Regions from separate parts of the Ruegeria sp. CL5 genome, predicted to be linked through region 3. Evidence: riboswitches for the same ligand, from Rfam matches in the RefSeq annotation. Region 3 holds a riboswitch; each other region holds the start of a gene.
The links. A riboswitch is a leader RNA that binds a small molecule or an ion and turns the genes downstream of it on or off. The one in region 3 is predicted to bind cobalamin.

Region 1 (5,411 bases), on a different contig from region 3:
AACGAGCCAAACAAACATGTTGCAGTTATCTAGTTCTCTCGTTGGCCTTGCAGTTCTTTGGCTCGTTGTGATTCACGTCTGGGTAATCACCCAATTCAATAGGACCATGAGGCGTAATTATCCCGTGGTCGCCCGATGTTGTCACGTTTTTGAGCGTTTGTGCGGGTTATTTTGGCAATATTTCTTTGTTCAGGATCGTGCGGAAACGCCCCTCAATTGGTCAGAGCAGTCAGGGATTGGGTGCGCCGATAAAAATGCTACTTCAACTGTCCCGTTCGGGTCGACGCGTGATTTGCGCTCCATTGGTGCAGTTCATTTTGCGCATTGCCCATTGCTGACAGTGGAGCAGGGAGCGAAAGGTCACTAAGTTGCGATTGTTGGAGAGTAAGCGCGGAACCCAATTCCGAGGACAAGCTGTTTCCCAAGCGACAGCGATTGCAAGACGGCGGTTAATCGATGGACCTGAACCTCGTTCAAAATGGTGGTACATTTAGTTTCGTGGCCACCCCAAGCTCACCGATCTGTCGTGAAATCAGGAGATTACATGTCTACCAATGACCAAATCGTATCGCCAATTAATAAAGCTTCTGATCTGCTGGTCGCAGCGCTTGAGGCGGAGGGTGTTGAGTACATCTTTGCTGTTCCGGGAGAAGAGAACCTGGATGTTCTGGAATCTCTAAGAACCTCAAAAATTGAGTTGGTTCTCACGCGTCACGAACAAGGAGCGGCTTTCATGGCTGCGACCTATGGACGTCTGACGGGTAAGGCCGGGGTCTGCATGGCGACGCTGGGGCCGGGGGCTACGAACTTTGCCACACCAGCGGCCTATGCTCATCTGGGTGGTATGCCGCTGATCATGATCACGGGGCAGAAACCCATCAAGAAGTCGAAACAGGGCCAGTTTCAGATTGTCGATATTGTTGGGCTGTTCGATCCGATCTGTAAAATGTCCAAACAGATTGTACACGGCAACACTATCCCCTCATTGATCCGCGAAGCCTTTCGTGTCGCGCAAGAGGAACGCCCCGGCGCGGTTTTGTTGGAACTTCCGGAAGACATTGCAGCCGAAGAGACTTCTGAGCATGTTCTTGAACCGCATCAGCGTCACTATGCCGTGGCCGGTGATGCAGTTCTGACCGAAGCGGCTGAGATGATCCGCGCTGCCAGGATGCCGCTTTTGCTTTTGGGGGCCGGGGCGAACCGAAAACACGCCCGCAGCGCACTGAGCAAGTTCGTGAACGATACTCAGATTCCATTTTTCAATACTCAGATGGGTAAGGGTGTCGTGGATGAGCGGTCCGAACTGTTTTTGGGCACAGCCGCTCTGTCGGATGGTGATTATCTGCACTGCGCCATCGACCGTGCTGATCTGATCGTCAACGTGGGTCACGATGTTGTGGAAAAACCGCCGTTCTTTATGGAAGAGGGCGGCACCAAAGTGATCCATGTTAACTACAAGGCCGCGCAGGTTGATCAAGTTTATTTCCCTCAAGTTGAAGTGGTTGGTGATCTGGCGCAATCCATCTCCAAATTGGGTGAGTTCCTGCAAGGACCTTTGGAATTTGACCGAAGTTACTTCCAGCGGGTCAAAAACGAGACCGATCTACACACATCAGAAGGCGCTGATGATCCGCGCTTTCCGGTCATCCCCCAGCGGTTTGTAGCTGACACACGTAAAGTCATGGGGGACTGCGATATCATCGCTTTGGACAACGGTATCTACAAAATTTGGTACGCCAGAAACTACCAGGCCTATCAACCCAACACGGTTCTGCTGGACAACGCGCTTGCGACCATGGGGGCAGGCTTACCTTCGGCCATGATGGCAGCGAAGCTATATCCTGAGCGTAGGGTTATGGCCATTTGCGGTGACGGAGGGTTCATGATGAACAGCCAGGAGATTGAAACCGCCGTTCGTCTTGGCCTCAATCTTGTTGTTACTGTTCTGAATGACAGCTCGTACGGAATGATCCGTTGGAAGCAGTCGGATGCGGGGTTTGATGATTGGGGATTGGAATTTAAGAATCCTGATTTTGTGCAATACGCTAACAGCTATGGTGCTACGGGTCATCGGGTCGAAAGGACAGAAGATCTGGTGCCAACCTTTGAAAAAGCGTTTGAAGCAGGTGGTGTGCATCTGATCGACTTGCCGGTCGATTACAGTGAAAACCAACGCGTTCTCATTGATGAGCTTGCGGCGAAGGTCTGTCTGATATGAGTAATGTTGTTGAAGTTCTGAACCCGTTTGATCTTGAGAAAATCGGTAGTGTCGAGGTTAAAAGCTGGAACGATATCAATGTCATGTTGAATGTGGCACACGGTCTGCACCGTGATCGAGGCGCTTGGTTGCCTGCTTACAGGCGGATTGAGGTTCTGAAGAATACAGCTCGGATCATGTCCGGCCGCGCGGAAGACCTTGCGATGCTAATCGCCAGCGAAGGTGGCAAACCCTTGATTGACGCGCGCATCGAAGTGACGCGTGCCATTGATGGTGTCGAGCTGTGTATCCATGAGATCGGTCAGATGGCGGGTCGGGAAATACCGATGGATCTGACGGCGGCAGGATCGGGTCGGATTGCCTTTACACAGCGTGAACCTATCGGCGTAGTGGTTGCCGCAAGCGCGTTTAACCATCCGTTGAACTTGATCGTACATCAGGTGGCGCCGGCTGTGGCCACTGGATGCCCGGTCCTCGTCAAACCGGCACTTGATACACCACTGTCATGCGAAGCATTTGTCGACATCCTGTACGAGGCTGGCCTACCAAAGGAGTGGTGCCATCTGACAATTTGCCAAAATGATGTAGCTGAACGGATGATCACGGACGCGCGTGTCGGATTCTTTTCTTTCATCGGATCGGCACGTGTCGGTTGGATGCTGCGCTCGAAGCTGGCGCCGGGGACGCGATGCGCGTTGGAGCACGGCGGAGCGGCGCCAGTTATCATCGATGAGACAGCGGACATTGATGCCATGATCCCCTTGTTGACCAAGGGTGGATTTTATCATTCCGGTCAAGTTTGTGTCTCGGTTCAGCGTGTTTTTGCTCCATCAGGGATGGCGGAAACGGTCGCTCGAAAGTTGGCAGAAGCCGCCTCAGCGCTGAAGGTGGGTGATGCCCGTGACGCCAGCGTGGAATGTGGGCCACTGATCCGTCCGGGTGAAGTTGATCGAGTAGAACAATGGGTAGACGAAGCGGTTGCGGGAGGTGCCCGCGTAATGACAGGGGGTAAACGGCTGGGCCGAACGACCTATGCTCCGACTGTCCTTCTAAACCCACCCGCTGATGCGAGCGTGTCCACCTCCGAAATCTTCGGGCCGGTCGTTTGTGTTTATGAATATGATGATCTTAGTGCTGCATACGAAGCTGCAAACGCTCTTCCTTTTGCATTTCAGGCGTCGGTCTTTACCAAATCCCTGGATACAGCAATGCATGCCGTGCGGTATTTGGACGCCACGGCCGTCATGGTGAACGATCATACTGCTTTTCGGGTCGACTGGATGCCATTCGCGGGTCGCCGTCAATCAGGGTACAACACCGGCGGTATCGGCTACACCATGCATGACATGACGCAAGATAAGATGGCTGTAATACGGCTGTGAAGAAGCTGTCAGGATCGATCCGATGCTGGTCGAGCGAATGTGGGTACTCTAATTTCGCAAATGGCCCGCTTAGTGACGGAAACGATTGTTGACCGTGCTTTGCATGTTCTGGCATGAACACGCCATGTTCGGTTCCGGGGGATTCCCCTGGAAGCAATAGGGAATGTAGTGCGGTGCTCTTCGCGCCAAATCTGCAACTGCCCCCGCAACTGTAAGCGGCGAGCGCGGCTGACAATGCCACTGGGATATCCCGGGAAGGCCAGCATAGCGCTTTGACCCGCAAGTCAGGAGACCTGCCGAACACGCGCCCTCGGAAAGGGTGCTCATTGTCGGCGACGGGGTGTGCGCCTTATCCGTTTGTCTCGGTCGACGAACGGACGCGGGCCTTCCCCAAGTCAAAACCAAATATGTGCCGGGGAAGGCGCGACCTGAGAAGGACTGAGTTTTGAAGAAATTGCTTTTGGCAGCAGCAGCTGCTGCAGTGATGCCTGCGTTTGCGAGCGCTCATTTCCTAATGGAATACACAGAAAACACGATGATCGAGCGACCCGGTGATGTGCCGGTAAAGCTGATATTCTGGCACCCGTTTGAAGCTGGTCATGTGATGACGCTTGAAAAACCGGAAGAATTTTATGTGATCCACAACGGCAATAAAACCGATCTGCTGGACACATTGGAAGAAACCACATTTGACGGCCCAGACAACAGCGCCAAGGCGTTCAAAGGCTCGGTCCCGGTGAAGCGTTCGGGCGACTATGTGGTGGTGACCGTTCCTGCGCCTTACTACGAAGAATCTGAGGATATTTATATCCAGCAGATCACCAAGGCCTATCTGAACCGAAATGAACTGCCCACCGACTGGGATCAGCCGCAAGGTCTGGCAACAGAAATCCTGCCGCTTAACAAGCCCTACAACATCATTGCTGGCTCAACTTTCACGGGTCGCGTGCTGAGCGATGGCAAACCAGTTGCAGGGGTCGAGATTGAGATCGAATACATCGCCGCCGCCCCTGACCTCAAAGGCACGGGCGCCGCTGCACCGACGGTGTCACCGCTGCCAGGTGGTGCGCTGGTAGCGATTTCGGACGAGAATGGCTATTTCAGTTTTGGTGTACCCAAAGCCGGTTACTGGGGTTTCGCCGCTCTGGGCTCTGGTCCGAAAACCGAGCATGAAGGTAAAGAGCTGAGCCAGGATGCCGTGATCTGGATCCGCGCCTGGGATCTGGAGTAAACCCTTATGCACATTGTAGATGGTGCTCTTTCGAACCCTGTCGTAATCGGCGGTGCGATCGCTGCTGCAGGCGGGATTGCAATGGGGCTGAGGTCGCTGGATCTGGATCGCATTCCCACAGCGGGTGTTCTGTCAGCCAGTTTCTTCGTTGCTTCGCTGATTCATGTGCCGATTGGCCCATCTTCTGTGCATCTGATCCTGAATGGCCTGGCCGGGCTTTTGCTCGGTTGGGCCGCCTTTCCGGCTTTGTTTGTAGGGCTGCTGTTACAGGCTGTATTCTTTGGATTTGGCGGATTGACTGTGCTTGGGATAAATGCGCTGAATATTGCCCTTCCGGCGGTACTGACCTGGATGATCTTTGGCCGCCTCATCGCCCGAGGCTCGGCCATTCAGGGGGCGATTTGGGGCGGTATCGGGGGGGCGTTCTCAATCGCAGCCACAACCGCGTTTGTTGCCATTTCACTGGCGATGTCCGGTGACGCGTTCCTGCCTGCGGCCAAGCTGGTGTTTTTCGCCCATATACCGGTTATGGGCATTGAAGCCATGCTTACGGGGTTTGCCGTGATGTTGGCGCGCAAGG
Region 2 (5,411 bases), on a different contig from region 3:
CAAAAACTCGTGGAATGCACGCATTACGCCATCTTTCCACCAGCCTCGCCGGTGATAGTCATCCAGCATGATAACCCCGCCTTCGATCATCTTCGGCAACAGCGCATCCAGATCCGCTTTGACCCCTTCATATGAATGGTCGCCATCCAGATATACAAAACCGATACTCTGATCTTCGAACAGGCGCAGTGCAGGAACCGAAAAATCGCGAATAACTGAGACTTGACCCTTCGCTATCTCAGCTGCGTACGTATCTTTTACCGCTTCATAGATGCGGTCCAAATCGATTTGGCTACGCGCTCCGGCCAAAGAAGCACCGCCATCTGCGTCGGGCTGCACGCCCCATGGGTCGATGAGGCACAACTTGGAAGGCTTCAATTCGTCGAGCAATATCCGCGAAAACTCGCCCCGCCAGACGCCGATTTCAACGCTGAGCTTTCCGTGCGGCATTGTCCTGAGCATTTCGCGCCTCAGCGCATCTTTCCGCTCGCGCTGCAGGGCTTGTTTCTTGCGGCGGTCTTCGGCGGATACGGTTTCAGCCATGGGCGTCTTCTCCGATATGAGAATTCTGCAAGGCCTCAACCAAATCGAGCCAATCAGGTCTGGCCTTCAACTCTGCGGCTTTTGTACTATGCCATTCGCAGGCTTTGTGGTGAAGTTCGGCCAACTGTGGATCAGCCATCATCTCGGCTTTGATGTCATGCATGGCGGGCATGTGGCCCAAGATCGAGCGATCTTCGACGTCATTGTGATTCATAACAAGCCAGTATTTCAGACCTTGGTCCTGGCCAACATGGTTAGTCCGGCCCCGTTCACGTTTGACAAGAAAGCTATCGGTACTTCGCACTGCATAGTGGTGAATACGCGCGAATTCATGGCTGAATCCTCGCCACGCTTTCCATTTCACCTGATCTGCCGGGTAGAGGTTTCCGCCTGCATCTCTCCACAACACCCCTTCGTACGGTGCGTCGGGATTTGGGGCGTCCTCTGGATTGATCCGAGGACGGTGGGCGCGAAACCGGCTGAACTTGCCGTTGTTTCGGAATAGCGTTTTGAAACCTTTTGTCCGGTGATGCGGGTAGCCGTCTTCGGTGGCCGCCTGAAAGAATGTCTCAGGGACAGGTTGATCGACAAAGTCGTTTAAGCCGGCATTTCCGAACATACGCCAACAGATCGATATTGCATCAGCTTCACCGCTTGCCTCTACCAGTGACTGAACATTGCCTTCAGGCAAACGGATATTGATGTATTCATCCACATCCAGGCTCATGATCCAATTTGCGGACTGATAGCTTGGATGACTGCGAGATCGGGTAAAAGCCCGGTTCTGGGGCGCAGCGCGTGGTCCAACCTTGTTGCGCTCATGATGCGCCCAGCCTAAGGCCTGCATCCGATCACCGATGACATCTGTGCCATCAGAACAGTCGTTGGTATAGATCAGGATATCATTGAACCCGATTGCGCGGTTGTAAGCCACCCAATCGATCATAAATGGCCCTTCGTTCTTCATCGTCGTCACGATGAGAAAGGTCTCGTTTCCCATAAGTTAAACTCTTGCCTGTGCCATTATCGGACTATTGTTGATCTGTTTAGAATAGCCTCCGAAATTTGTCCAACGAAGCAAGTCCCAGGAATAACTGGCTACCGCACCTCGGCCCCTCGAGGGAGGGGGTCTGATGAAAATGATGGAACTCAATTTGCATTCAGCGCCAACTAATATTGAGTTAACCGCTGACTTCATCAGAACTTTCCCGCGACAATCCGAATAGCCACCTCCGAACCGCAGATAGCTGTGGCATCATCAAACGAAACTCTTCATGAACATCAGCACATTATGTTTTACCGATTCTGAGGAACCACTTCGTAACCCGGCTCTTCCGGCTCATCATCCTGCATTTCCGCGGGGAACCCCGGAGCACGGATATCCAGTCCTGTAGCTTCCTCAAGGCGTTTGATAATGTTAGGGGAAAGTTCCCGGTCACCGTAGCGAGCGATTCCGTCGTCGAAGATTTCCATCATCACCGGGTTTATCTCCAGCGGCACCCCGGCGCGGTCGGCGACCTCCTGAAACAGACCGATATCCTTTTTGACCAGATCCATGGTGAATGAAATATCGCGGGACCCATTCAGAATCACCTGGCTTTCCGTTTCGTGCACAAATGATGTGCCCGACGAAATTTTGATCGCCTCATAGGTCGTACCAAGATCCATCCCTGCAGCCTTTGCGGTCACCAAAGCCTCGGCGCAAGTGATCAGATTTGCAGTTGCCAGATAGTTTGTCAGCACCTTCAACACTGAGGCCGATCCCAGATCGCCTGTGTGCAAAACGCGGCGCCCCATCGTCGTCAGGAACGGCAGAATGCACTCAAATGTTTCCCGATCGCAGCCTGCAAAAATCGAAATATTGCCCGTAGCCGCCCGATGACATCCGCCCGATACCGGGCAATCAACTGCAGCCCCCCCACGTTCGATCACCGAAGCACCCAATCGTTTTACTTCCGCTTCGTCGGTGGTGGACATTTCCATCCAGATCTTACCGGATGTCACTTCGGACAGCATCTCCTGCATTACCGCGTCCGAGGCGGCAGGAGATGGCAGACAGGTAATCACAGCGTCACAATCACGCATCAATTGGGCGGGGCTTTCAGCTGCCTTCGCACCCTGCGCGACAAAACCGGACACAAGATCAGGGTTGAGGTCATGAACGGTCAGGTCAATCCCATTGCGCAGCAGCGAGCCCGACAATTTTCCGCCCACGTTTCCCAGCCCGATAAAGCCTACTTTCATATGACGCTCTCCCTATTCGTCTTTCGATGCACATGCCAACACGCCCGTTGACCTAAGTCATGCCGTCCAGCGACCCTCAGAGGTCGCTTTTTTGCCCCTGTACGCACAGTTGAGCGAGACTCGCTTGACAAGGGGGGTGATGCTGTCCCAAGAGCCAAGTGTTGGTGTCTGCAGCAGCAGATGAAAAGGGAATGCGTCAGCGGATTTTCCGTCAAACGCAGCCGCCCCCGCGACCGTGACCGGAGAGGGTGCCCAAGCCACTGGCGAATGCCGGGAAGGCGGGACATCCGACAGAGCACCGCTCTGACATCCGCAAGCCGGGAGACCTGCCAACGCCCGAAGATGAAACCGGACGGGGTGTTCCGGTGTGGGGCTTTAATCAGCCCACATGAAACCCCGTCCCCCACGAAGAGGATTTGGGGGGATGAGAGACATGACCGACACCACACCGGTCGAACTGCTAGTCTGCACCACCTGTCGTCGCGGCCTACCCGTCGAAGACGACGCCCAACGCCCCGGCACATTGCTGCACAAAGCGCTAGAACAGGCTGACCTGCCCGAAGGCATCACCTTGAAAGCAGTAGAATGCCTTTCAAACTGCGATGAGGGCTGTTCTATCGTGCTGCGTGGTGGACCTGATCGATGGACATTCGTCTATGAACATCTGAGCGAAACCGACCACGTCGAAACTATTGTCGAAGGTGCCACCAAGTATCTTCAAACCGAGGACGGTCTGGTCAAATGGCGTGAACGCCCAGAACACTTCCGCAAGAATTGCGCGGCCCGTATTCCCCCGATTGGAGCCCTGAAATGAGCAATCTCGAAAAACTCCCCGTCACCGTGATCACCGGCTTTCTGGGCTCGGGCAAAACGACGCTGGTCAAGCATTTGATGCAGAACCCGCAAGGCAAGCGCTTGGCTGTTGTAGTCAATGAGTTCGGCGATGTGGGTGTCGATGGCGATATCCTAAAATCCTGCGCAATCCCGGATTGCCCAGCAGAAAATATCATGGAACTGGCGAATGGCTGCATCTGCTGCACTGTGGCCGACGATTTCATTCCCACGATCGAGGCACTGATGGCGCTGGAACCGCGCCCAGATCACATCTTGATCGAAACCTCGGGCCTGGCCCTGCCTAAGCCGCTGCTTAAAGCGTTCGACTGGCCAGACATTCGCTCGAAAATCACCGTCGACGGCGTGATCGCTTTGGCCGATGCCGAAGCTGTTGCCGCTGGTCGGTTTGCACCCAATGTCGAAGCGGTAGACGCCCAGCGCCTTGCCGATGAATCGATCGACCACGAGACGCCACTATCGGAAGTGTTTGAAGATCAGATCTCCTGCGCCGACATCATCCTGCTGACCAAGCCCGATCTGGCTGGTCCCGAAGGTGTCGCCAAAGCCAAAGAGGTCATCGCGGCCGAAGCCCCTCGCCCCCTACCCGTCGTCGAAGTCGCAGAAGGTGTCGTCGACGTGCGCGTTGTCTTGGGCCTTGAAGCTGCCGCCGAGGACGACATGGAAGCGCGTCCCAGCCATCATGATGGTCATCACGATCACGAGCATGACGATTTTGAAAGCATCATCGTCGAACTGCCGGAACAGGCTGATCCGCTGGATCTGGTCACCAAGATCGAACGCCTGGCAAAGGAACTGAACATCCTGCGCGTCAAAGGCTATGCCGCGGTTCAGGGCAAGCCCATGCGCCTGCTGGTACAGGCCGTCGGCTCGCGGGTACGTCATCAGTATGACCGCCCGTGGGAACCTGGTGAAGAGCGCCGCTCGCGCCTTGTGGTCATCGCCGAGCATGATGATATCAAAGAGGCCGAAATCCGTGATATCCTTGTGGGTGTGACCGAGGCCGCCGAGTAAGATTCATGCACGTCGTCTTCCGCGAAAGCCACGGGTTAGAGGAATCCGAGACCCCAACCGATCTGGGCCAGAGCCCGGCGGACTTGGTGGTGCTGTCATTTTCTGACAGTGACCTTGGCGCTTTCGCGACGGGCTGGCATCGCGGTGGCGGGCCAGACGGGCGCATGCCAACCCTGCGGTTGGCCAACCTGACAGCTCTAAAACACCCCCTTTCTGTCGATACATATGTCGAACAGACGCTTGAGGGGGCCAAAGGCATCTTGATCCGCCTGATTGGCGGCGTGCCATATTGGTCTTACGGCTTGCAGCAGGTTCTGGCACTGGCACAGGCCAAGGGGATCGCATTGGCTGTCCTGCCTGCGGACGGGCGCGAGGATACGCGGCTGGATGAGTACTCCACCCTTCCCGTCTCAACCCTGCGGCGCTTGGCGCATCTGTGTGATACCGGCGGACAGGTTGCGGCACAGGCCGCGCTCGCGCAGATGGCACTGGCGGCGGGACTATATGCCGGTCCGGTGATGGGGGCAAAGACCATACCGGATTACGGCGCCTGGTGCCCGGATCGTGGCGTGATACCGGCGGACACAGCTTTTTCGGGCGATGCAAAACGCATTATCGTCACGTTTTACCGGGCCTACCTGACCTCTGCCGACACTGCCTCAATCGCGGCTTTGATCCGCAGTGTGCGATCGCGTGGATTCGAGGCCATTGGCCTGTTCGCCCCGTCGCTCAAAGCGCCAACCGCCGCAGACTGGTTA
Region 3 (5,411 bases):
CTAAACTTGTAACCCGACTGCGCCTTTTAGATAGATTAAACTATTGAGAAGTAGGCAATTTTAGCCTCAATGCAACCATCAGAAAGCGGAGGTGCTATTAAATCTGGAAAGCGATAGCTGCGGCTGTTAGTCACTTAAATTCACCGCTGGTTTCTTGCTGTTCTGAACAAAAGTAAAAATACAAAAACCGAACCTATGGAAGTCGTGACAATCCCTACTGGCAACTCCTGCGGCGCCAGCAAAAGCCTGCTGAGAATATCCGAACCGGTCAATAACGCAGCGCCAACAATCGCGGCAGTCGGTACAAGGTGGCTGTGCAAAGGTCCCGCAATTCCGCGGGCTATGTGTGGCACCATTAGGCCAACAAATCCGATCACACCCGCCACTGAGACAAAAACTGCAGTTGCCAAAGCTGCCGTGAAAAACATGCTGAATCTCAATCCCTGAACAGGGACCCCAAGAGTTGCTGCGGTTAAATCCCCCGTAAGCAGCGCGTCCAACCAACGACTGCGATACAGCGAATACGTTAGGATCAGGATCAGCCCAACACAAACAAGGGGAAACGTCTCCCAGCGGGCCAAGCCCAATCCACCTAACATCCAGAAGATCACCGAGTGGGCAGCGCGGTTGTCACCCGCAAATATCAAGTAATTGGTGATGGCCGAAAACAGGAATGAAACCGCCAATCCCGCCAGGATTAGTTTCTCTGGCGCACTTGTGCGCAAACCGTGAACCAGCGCCAATACAACGCCCGACGCGATGAGCCCTCCGCAGAAGGCGGCGAGTGGCAGTGTCCAGAAACCCAGCACATCTCCGGTTACGGTGATGACAAACACCGCACCTGCGGCGGCCCCCGAAGACAAGCCAAAGAGAAAAGGGTCGGCAAGATCGTTGCGAGTCGTGGTTTGTAGGACGACGCCAACGATACCAAGTCCGGCGCCTATCACAGCGGCGAACAATGCACGGGGCAACCTGAGATCAAACACGATCCGGTGCATCGGAGACATCTCGCCGTCGTCGATACCCGTGCCACGCATAATAGCAGTAAATGTCTCAGACACCGGGATCGAGGTAGTTCCGTAAATGGTGGATACCAGCACAAGGGCGGCCAAAATAGCCGCCCCCAGCAGAAGTGTTAGGCCAAATCGGCCCATATCAGTTGAGGCCCGGATGCATCGCTTGAGCCATTTTCGAAATCGCCTCAATATTTGCGGGGCCAGGTGTCAATTCTTCGTACCGCAAGCCGATCCAACGCTCATTCTTGACGGCATCTGTCTGCGACATCACCGGATGCTCTTGCAGGAATTTGAAGGTATCTGCTGCGCCGTTGCCGGTCTGATAATCCAGCAGCACCAGGAATTCGGGGTTAGATGCGGCCACGGCTTCCCAGGAACTACGCCCCCAGCTTGTATCCATGTCATGGGTGACATTCTCACCACCCGCCGCAGCAATCATAGCATCGGGAATGGCGAACTTCCCAGCAGTGAACGGTGCATCCGCCGGACCATCCAACAAGAAAACTCGAGGTTTCGGCAGCTCGGTCGTTTGCGCTTCGATCGCAGCCAATTCGTCTTTCCATTTGCTCACTAGCGCCTCGGCCTTGTCCTCGACCTGCATAACCTTGCCAAGACGCAGAACATCGTCAAACAGCAGGTCCATGCTGGACTCGGGGCGATCCTTGTCCAAATGCACACAGCTCTCTGTCAGGATCATGGTTTTGATCCCGAAGGGTTCCAATGTGTCTGGTGTCACATCCCCACCCGGTTTCATTCCATAATACCAGCCCGCGAAAAACAAATCTGGGTCCGCTGCGACGAGGTTCTCAACAGTGGGGTATTTCGGCGCGAGCTCCGGAATGTCACCCCGCAAGGTATCGAATTCCGGGCTGGTCTTGTACCAGCCGGTGATCCCGGTGAGGCCGATGATCTTGTCCTGTAGCCCCAAAGCAAAAGCCATATCCGTCATGTTCATGTCATGCACGACCAACCGTTCCGGCAACGTCTCAAACACAAGGGGTTCGCCGCAATTGTCCACGGTGACTTCCTGCGCTGCAGCGCTGCTTGCAATGGCAGTGACCAAAGCCACGGACCAGATGTGTTTCATCAATATTCTCCTGAGTTTATGTAGAAACAGTGGTTCTTCGGATATCAAGAGCCGGTATCACGCGACCCTCATGGTGAAAGCACAGATAATCCACGCCAAAGGTTTCACGGACCCGTTCGGGCGTCAGAACTTCGGCGACCGTGCCAAATCCGGTCAGGCGCGTGGATTTCATCAAAGCAACATGTGTGGCGAATTCAGGGATCATGACCAGATCGTGCACGATCATTACCACTGTGACCCCAAGATCGGCGACCAGCGATAGCATCCGCCCCTTTGCGTCTGGGTCCAGATGATTGGTGGGTTCATCGAGAAACAGCAATGAGGGGTTTTGTGCCAAGGCGCGCGCAATATGCGCACGCTGACGCTCGCCCCCAGAAAGCTGAGCCATCCTCTTTTCTGCCAATGGAGCCAGATCAGTGAGGTCAAGTATCTGGTTCAGTTCGCATGCATGATCTTCGGCCGAGCGATCTGCGCGAATGGGAATCTGACCCAATGCCACATAATCACGCAGTGACAGACGCCCGTCAGGAAATTCCTGCTGGCTGACAACGGCTATCATGCGGGCGCGTTCTTTTGCGGATAGGTGCTTGAGGCTTTGTCCATTCATACGCACATCCCCCAATGCCAGTGCCTCGGCACCACAGAGTAGATTCAAAAGCGTTGTTTTACCTGCCCCGTTCGGACCAGCGATCGCAAGAATAGCGCCTTCGTCCAAGGCGAACGAAACGCCTTGCAACAAGATATCTCCGTTAAGCGCGTAATATTCCAGATTTTCGGCAATCAGAAAGCTTTGCTTGGTCATAGCACTTCCTCAAGCTCAATACGCGGCAGGCGTGAGAGAGTTTTTGTGAACAATGCCCGTGGCCGATCAGAGGCATTTGTCCAACCATCGCCACTGCGCAGATACTGATGGGCAAATTCAACGATCGCGTCCAAATCTTCATCTGTAGAAATGTCACCAAATAGATATTGTGCTTTGCCAAGGGACTGAAAGCCGATGGTGGTTGGCCTTTCACAACCCGCCATACAATTCACAGAGCGGATCACAAATTCCCTCGGCAATCTATGCTTCAACGCCTGGGGTACTTTGTCTGCACTTTCGCCACTTCTGCAGCTCGCGCAGACAAGAAGGATATGATCAACATTGTTCGTCATCTCGCCACCGTTTATTGCGCAATTAAAGTTTTTGCAATGTTATATCGTAACGCTTTGAGTATTCTGAACACCGCGTTGGGCACCCCGCGTCGGCGGTTCACGTTGTCGACAATGTATTGATCAGCGATTTTCGCATTTCTCACTCCGCTTGTTTCCAAGCGCAGACGGAAGCTGCCAGTCGTGTGCACACGTGTGAAACGTGTCATCAATACCTCCTTCCAGGACGCCCCGCCCCGGGTTGGTTGAACAATTGATGGCAGGTCTCCTGACTTGCGGGTCCGCGCTTGGCCAACCTTCCCGACCCTTGGGGTCAGTGGCTATTTGGCATAGCTCACCGCTTACAGTTGCGGGGGCAGTTACGGAATTGGCGCCGCGTGGCATACCTCACCGTATTCCCTTTTCATCCCTCTGACGTATCGTTGGGAACCATCTGCTGCCTGAGTGCCCGAGATCAAGAAATGCGTCAATAACTTTCTGTAAGCTTAAGTCTTCGAAGGTAAGCCAACGCAACGCTAGTGAATACGGTGCCAACCGCGTCCATTTCGAAGTCGTAAATCAATTGATCCCACCCCACCAATTATTGACCGGTATACTTCATTCTGACGCGAAAACGGCTGTTTGAGATCGAAAGGAATGAGGCAATAAGGCTGCCATAAGTCACCTCATTTGAAAGAAAAACCAAAAAGGGTTAATCTGCGGGCATTTAGAAGGGGTTGGCTGTCAGATATATTTGTAGAGGTTAATTATTGCCTGGGCTTGCTCGGGAAAGGGGGTTCGTTGACACATTATTTGCCAAACACTTCACCTGAAGACGTGGTTGACGATATCATCGACCAGAATTTTGAAGCGATCGCGAAATGGAAAAGTCGAAGGTTAAGAGCGCAACATGGGCGTAGCCATGGGTGTGTCAAAGCCACTTTCACAATCCGGGACGATCTGCCGGAAAGGTTGCGCCATGGCCTTTTCGAAAAAGCAGCAAGTTATTCTGCAGCAGTTCGCTTTTCCAACGGTGCGCATCTGGATGATCGTAAAACCGATGCCCATGGAATGGCGGTCAAACTATTTGATGTGCCGGGCACCAAACTGATCGACGTCGAGGCACTTTCACAACTCAACATCTCGCAAATCAGCGATGAGTTCGACTTTGTTCTTGTCGATCGGGACACTTTCCCCAGCTACCTTTCCGACGATTATGAACGGCTAAGCAGCCTGATCGCCACACTGCAAGCCCTACAACACGCGGCAAATAAGCGTCGCAGCTGGTCATTGAAGCTGATCGTTCGAGGGTTGGTGGCCCTGTTTCGCGCATTTGCCACACAAAAAGGCAGGCGACGCCTTCAGACTGCGAGCGATTTTGCCTCGAACTACATGCAGTCGCCATTCGAGGCGCATTTCTGGTCAACGACGCCCTATCGGCTGGGGACTGACCTGACAGTACGATACCTCGCCCGCAGCGTTCGACATAAGGTAGCAACTAAACCGGTGGACGAGCATGACGGCATCAGCCTGAAACTCCGTCAGGACGTCGCCAGTGACGGCAATCGATTTGAGTTCTGTATAATCGAACCACCGCGTAACGATGGCGACTTCGATCCGCTCGATAACCGCGTCAGATGGGCCTGCGATCCAAAGCCAGACGCACCACTTGACCCGTTTCATCGCACGGTTACACCCATCGCAGATATTACCATCGAAAAAGATGCAGAATTTGATCCGCTCGATGGTGATACCCTGTCATTTTCGCCATGGCGTGTGACCGCTGAGCACAAACCTCTGGGCCCGATCAACGCAATCCGACTTAAGACTTACCTCAGCCTCGCCCGCGCCCGTTTTCCAAACCGATGATCAATTGGAGCCATTTAGATGCTGAATATTGATGATCTTATCAATCTTGGGTTCAAGATCGCACCACGCACGACAAGCTATATCTCAGCCATGAGGCTTGCGAATGCAGCGCGGGTGCACCGGCCGCGGCCCTATACATTGGGTGCGGACTATACCAGCTGGCCAGGCGTCTATTCCAACCGTTGGATTGGTCGTCACACAACGCCCGAAGATCCTTCGCCGATCCTGCCATCGGAAAGCGAAGTGGCCGACTTATTTCGCCGCAGAACACAGATAGATGGCAGCCCGCTTACCTTGTTGTGCCCGCA

Region 1: another riboswitch for cobalamin. It lies ahead of ACR0IU_RS20190 (DUF4198 domain-containing protein); the one in region 3 lies ahead of ACR0IU_RS07750 (DUF1636 family protein).
Region 2: another riboswitch for cobalamin. It lies ahead of ACR0IU_RS03310 (DUF1636 domain-containing protein); the one in region 3 lies ahead of ACR0IU_RS07750 (DUF1636 family protein).

What each region holds. Positions count from the first base shown of each region.
Region 1 covers NZ_JBQFPS010000015.1:22,329-27,739, reverse strand. Annotated here, with positions in the region: gene ACR0IU_RS20200 (acetolactate synthase large subunit) at 545-2,218, shown strand; gene ACR0IU_RS20195 (aldehyde dehydrogenase family protein) at 2,215-3,600, shown strand; cobalamin riboswitch at 3,713-3,915, shown strand; gene ACR0IU_RS20190 (DUF4198 domain-containing protein) at 4,046-4,831, shown strand; gene cbiM (cobalt transporter CbiM) at 4,838-5,411, shown strand, end outside.
Region 2 covers NZ_JBQFPS010000001.1:667,023-672,433, forward strand. Annotated here, with positions in the region: gene ACR0IU_RS03295 (class I SAM-dependent methyltransferase) at 1-543, opposite strand, end outside; gene ACR0IU_RS03300 (glycosyltransferase family 2 protein) at 536-1,543, opposite strand; gene ACR0IU_RS03305 (NAD(P)-dependent oxidoreductase) at 1,840-2,787, opposite strand; cobalamin riboswitch at 2,933-3,135, shown strand; gene ACR0IU_RS03310 (DUF1636 domain-containing protein) at 3,221-3,601, shown strand; gene cobW (cobalamin biosynthesis protein CobW) at 3,598-4,653, shown strand; gene cobN (cobaltochelatase subunit CobN) at 4,659-5,411, shown strand, end outside.
Region 3 covers NZ_JBQFPS010000003.1:358,550-363,960, forward strand. Annotated here, with positions in the region: gene ACR0IU_RS07735 (iron ABC transporter permease) at 141-1,154, opposite strand; gene ACR0IU_RS07740 (ABC transporter substrate-binding protein) at 1,156-2,103, opposite strand; gene ACR0IU_RS07745 (ABC transporter ATP-binding protein) at 2,120-2,905, opposite strand; gene ACR0IU_RS07750 (DUF1636 family protein) at 2,902-3,258, opposite strand; cobalamin riboswitch at 3,497-3,704, opposite strand; gene ACR0IU_RS07755 (catalase family protein) at 4,036-5,103, shown strand; gene ACR0IU_RS07760 (peroxidase family protein) at 5,122-5,411, shown strand, end outside.